2 regions of the Sphingopyxis sp. Soil_C_28 genome follow, and region 2 is predicted to be linked to the other one. Evidence: riboswitches for the same ligand, from Rfam matches in the RefSeq annotation. Region 2 holds a riboswitch; the other holds the start of a gene.
The links. Region 2 has a riboswitch for cobalamin ahead of AC3A43_RS09925 (TonB-dependent receptor plug domain-containing protein). Riboswitches for the same ligand answer to the same signal wherever they lie in the genome.
Positions count from the first base shown of each region.

Region 1 (2,196 bases), on a different contig from region 2:
GCGCTCGCCTCGCAGCAAAAAGCGGGCGCGGCCGAAGGCGATGCCGCGCTTCAGAAATCGCGGATCGCGACGGGGCCGCTGGCCGGCGAAGAGTGTATCCGGCCGCAAACGACGGCCGAATCGCTTGCCGCCGCACTGCCTGCGTTCGGCGAGTTGCAACAGCAATATGCGGGCGCGCTCGAAGGCGCGACCTTCAAACCGCTGCATAGCATCGCCCATGCGCCGCCGATCTGCGACGGTGCGGGGCTGGCGCTCGTCGGCGCCGAGGGGCTGGGCCCTGCCCCCCGCGCTCGCGTGATCGCCTTTGCGGAAAGCGGCGGCGATCCGGCGGCATCGCTGACCGCGGGGTTTGCCGCGATGGACAAGGTGCTGACGCGCGCGGGGCTGACGTTCGCCGATCTCGACCGGATCGAGTTTATGGAAGCCTTTGCCGTCACCATCGCCAAATTCCTGCGCGACCGTGACGCCGACCCGGCTCGCGTCAATGTGAGCGGTGGCCATCTGGCCAAGGGGCATCCGATGGGGGCGAGCGGCGCGATCCTGACCTCGACCCTGCTCGACGCGCTCGATGCATGCGGCGGTCGATACGGGCTGGTTGTCCTGACGGGTGCGATGGGCGTCGGCGCGGCTATGGTTGTCGAGCGGATGGCGGCCTGAAACCAATCCTCCCTGTGGCGAAGCCATGGGGAGGTGGCAGCTAGAAGAGCTGAGCGAGGGGCCATGGAGCGAGCGTTGCTGCCCCTCCACCACGCCCTTCGGGCGCGGTCCCCCTCCCCATGGCGTCGCCACAGGGAGGATCACCCCCAAAGCAAATCCCGATTGCGCAAAACCGCCATTCCGCTATGGGCGGCGCGTGCGGGGTTCGCCCTGCGCATGATCGCACCGGTGCCCGAAAGGGCTTAAAATGGGAACGCGGTAACGGGGTTCTTGCCGAACCCCCGAAGCCGAGGCTGTCCCTGCAACTGTAAGCGGCGAGCGAGATGCACCTTCCGGATTTCGGTCCGGACAGCCACTGGGGAAACCTGGGAAGGCGTGCATCGAGCCCTGACCCGTGAGCCAGGAGACCTGCCGGCGTGGGTCGCTCAATGCCAAGGCCCAGGGAAAGGCCGCGGCACGGAAATTCCGTCGAGCGACGACCAAGCGGCTGGAGCCGCTTCGGTGCCGGGGTTGCAGGCTTTTACGCCACTTGCGACCTCAGCATCGGTCGATCGCGCACGCGTTTCGGCAGGCTCCGCCTTCGTTGCCGGCGTGCGGGGTTTTTCCATGTTGAAATTTGCGACTATTTCCTTGTTGGCACTGGCGATCGCAACGCCGGCCTTTGCCCAAACCGCCGATGATATCGTCGTCACCGCATCAGGCATCGAACAACCCCGCGACGAAGTCGGCCAGGCCATCACGGTCATCGATGCCGCGACAATCGAAAAGCGTCAGACGGTCGACGTCGTCGACCTGCTTGCCACCACCCCCGGCGTGCGGTTTAGCCGCACGGGCAGCACCGGCTCCGCCGCCGGCGTATCGCTGCGCGGTGCGGAGACGACGCAAACGCTGGTGCTGATCGACGGCGTGAAGGTCAACGATCCAAGCGGCATCGGCGACGGATATGATTTCGGCCATCTGCTGACCGGCAACATCAGCCGGATCGAGGTGCTGCGCGGTTCGAACTCTGTCGTGCATGGCAGCCAGGCGATTGGCGGCGTCATCAGCTTGGTGACCGCGACGCCGGCCGACGGCTTTGCGGCCAATGCCTCGGCCGAATATGGCTATAGCGACACGCTCACCGCCAAGGCCGATATGTCGGGCACCGCCGGCGCCGTGTCAGGCGGAATTGGCGGCGCCTATTTGCGTACCGACGGTATTTCATCGGCCGCGGTCGGGACGGAAAAGGACGGATACAAGAATTTCGCCGGAAATGCGCGATTGAAGATCGCGTTCAGCGATGCGCTGAGCCTCGACCTGCGCGGCTATTACATCAACGCCGACCTTGATTATGACAGCTTCTTCGGCGCGCCCGCTGACAGCCCCGACGTCGCGAAGCTCGACCAGTATGTCGGCTATGCGGGGCTGAACCTTGGCCTGTTCGACGGCCGCTTTACCAGCCGCGCGGCGGTAACCTGGCTGCGTAACGACCGCGACTATTATTTCGTTCGCGGCACCGCGCCCGACTATGGTTATTCGGGTACCAATCTGCGCTTCGAA
Region 1 covers NZ_JBDGJE010000001.1:190,544-192,739, reverse strand. Annotated here, with positions in the region: gene AC3A43_RS00875 (acetyl-CoA C-acyltransferase) at 1-657, shown strand, start outside; cobalamin riboswitch at 867-1,087, shown strand; gene AC3A43_RS00870 (TonB-dependent receptor plug domain-containing protein) at 1,264-2,196, shown strand, end outside.
Region 1: another riboswitch for cobalamin. It lies ahead of AC3A43_RS00870 (TonB-dependent receptor plug domain-containing protein); the one in region 2 lies ahead of AC3A43_RS09925 (TonB-dependent receptor plug domain-containing protein).

Region 2 (2,196 bases):
AGCTGTTGTAGATGATCTGGTTCGTCGTCGTGCGCTCGAACCAGGTCGCGCCGACGATCAGCTTGCGGTCGAACAAATGCTGTTCGATGCCGGCTTCCCAGCCATGCGCTTCTTCGGGGTCGAGCCCGACATTCCCATATTCGCTGAACTGCTGGTAGAGCGACGGGGCCTTGAACCCTTCGCCATAGCTGGCGCGCAGCACGGTTCCGGTCGAAAGGCGCCATACGCCGCCCGCCGCGAACAAAGTCTGGCCGCCAAAGCTGTCATGATCGTCATAGCGCACGCCGCCGTTCAGCGTCAGCCCGTCGATCGGCTCGACGCTGAGCTGGCCATAGGCGCTCGTCAGTTCGGCCTTGCCGCGTGCAAAGGCCGGGAGCGGGGTTGCGAGCGAAGCCGAAGGCGAGCGGCTGCGGAAATCGGAGCGCTCATTCTCGACCCCGAAGATCGCGGTGATGCGGTCGGAGAGATCGAAGCTGCCCTGATATTCCCAGCGCTTGTTCTTGCCGTCGGCCTCGAAGCTTTGCGGGCGCGCGCGGTCGGGGTTGAAATTGTCGCGGTTGGTGTCGGTATAGGCAAAAGCGATCCGATTGCGGAAGCGCCCGTCGACGAGGTCGAAATTCAGCCCCGCATAGCCAACGAACTCCTTGTTCTTCCCAACATCATTGCTGTCGACATTGAACCCGTCGAATTCGACCCGGCCGCTCGAATAATAGCCGCGCAGATCGACGCTGACATTGTCGGCGAGCGCCAGTTCGGCGCGGCCCGAAACGCTCTGGTTGCGATAGCCGTCGCGCTCGACCCCGCCGAATGCCTTGGCGTGCGACGAGACGCCGTCGGTGGTGAAACGTTGACCGCCGATGCGCCAGGCGAGGGGACCCGTGCGGCCGCCGATCGCGGCGCGCGCGCTCACGGTCTCGCGCGATCCGGCCTCGAGGTCGAAGCTGCCTTCGAGCGCTTTTTCGGGCGAGGCGGTGACGATGTTGACGACGCCGCCGATCGCCTGGCTGCCCCACAGGATCGACTGCGGCCCACGCAGCACCTCGATGCGATCGATGTCGCCGGCGAGCAGGTTGGTGAAGTTGAAGCCGCCGCCGGTCGACGACGGATCGTTGAGCTTCACCCCGTCGATGACGACGACGCTGTGGTCGGATTCGGCGCCGCGAATGCGCAGCGACGTCGCCGTGCCATAACCGCCATTGCGCGAGATGCTGATCCCCGGCGTGCGGAGCAGCAGTTCGGTGACGCCAATGTCCTGTGCGCGGTCGATCGCCGCCTTGTCGAGCACCGCGATCGACGACGGCACTTCGTCGAGCGTCAGCGGCGCGCGCGTTGCGGTGACGATGATGCTGTCGCCGTCGGCGGCGATGGCATGCGCCGCGTCCTTGGCCGACGCGGCAGAGGAGGCCGCAACGGCAGCGAGGCAGATCGAACTTCGGAAAACAAATTTGAACATATAACCAGCCCATCGACAATGCCGCCCACGCGCGCGGAATCGATGCGGTAGTCCTTTGGGGACGCACGACATCGAGCCCGCGCGCGAGCGCGGCCAGACTTGTCGTCATGCGGGTTCACCCCCGTTCGCCCGGCACACCCTGTCCGGTCGAAAGACGACGGCGACGGGCAGGTCTCCTGGCTTGCGGGTCAGCGCCGGTCGGCCGCCTTCTCAGGATCGAAATCCCAATGGCAAGTGGCCGATGGCTCGCCGCGTACAGTTGCAGGGGCAGCCGGGGTTTTCCCGTTCCCTATTAATCCCCGTTGCCGGGGAACCTGTCGCTGCGCGGCCGTTAGCCCTATTTCCGGGGCGCGGTCAATCGCTGCGATGCGAGCGGCCGGCCGATCAGAACAGCCCCGGCAATTCGCGCTGTGCTGCGCTTGGCCGGTCGGGGATCAGCATTTCGGGTTCGGCGAGGATGCGCGCGCTGCTGCGCTGCGCGCCCGCACCGAAGCCGGCATCGGCAATCCGTGTGGTGCAGGCACCGCCCGAAAGGAAGGTGATCGCGGCGCGGATCGACGCTTCGCGCGGGTCGCCGAGCGGCGCGGTGAGGTCGTCGTTAGCGGCGCAGCTGTTCGCGATTTTCGGCGCCAGCCCGCTGTAATAATCGCTCGCGCCGGTCGAGTTGCCGGTCGCAAAGGCAACGACGCGCATCCGGTCATCGCATTCGGCCTTGTCGAGTGCGATCTGGCCCACGGGCTTGC
Region 2 covers NZ_JBDGJE010000002.1:369,641-371,836, forward strand. Annotated here, with positions in the region: gene AC3A43_RS09925 (TonB-dependent receptor plug domain-containing protein) at 1-1,453, opposite strand, end outside; cobalamin riboswitch at 1,603-1,786, opposite strand; gene AC3A43_RS09930 (S41 family peptidase) at 1,838-2,196, opposite strand, start outside.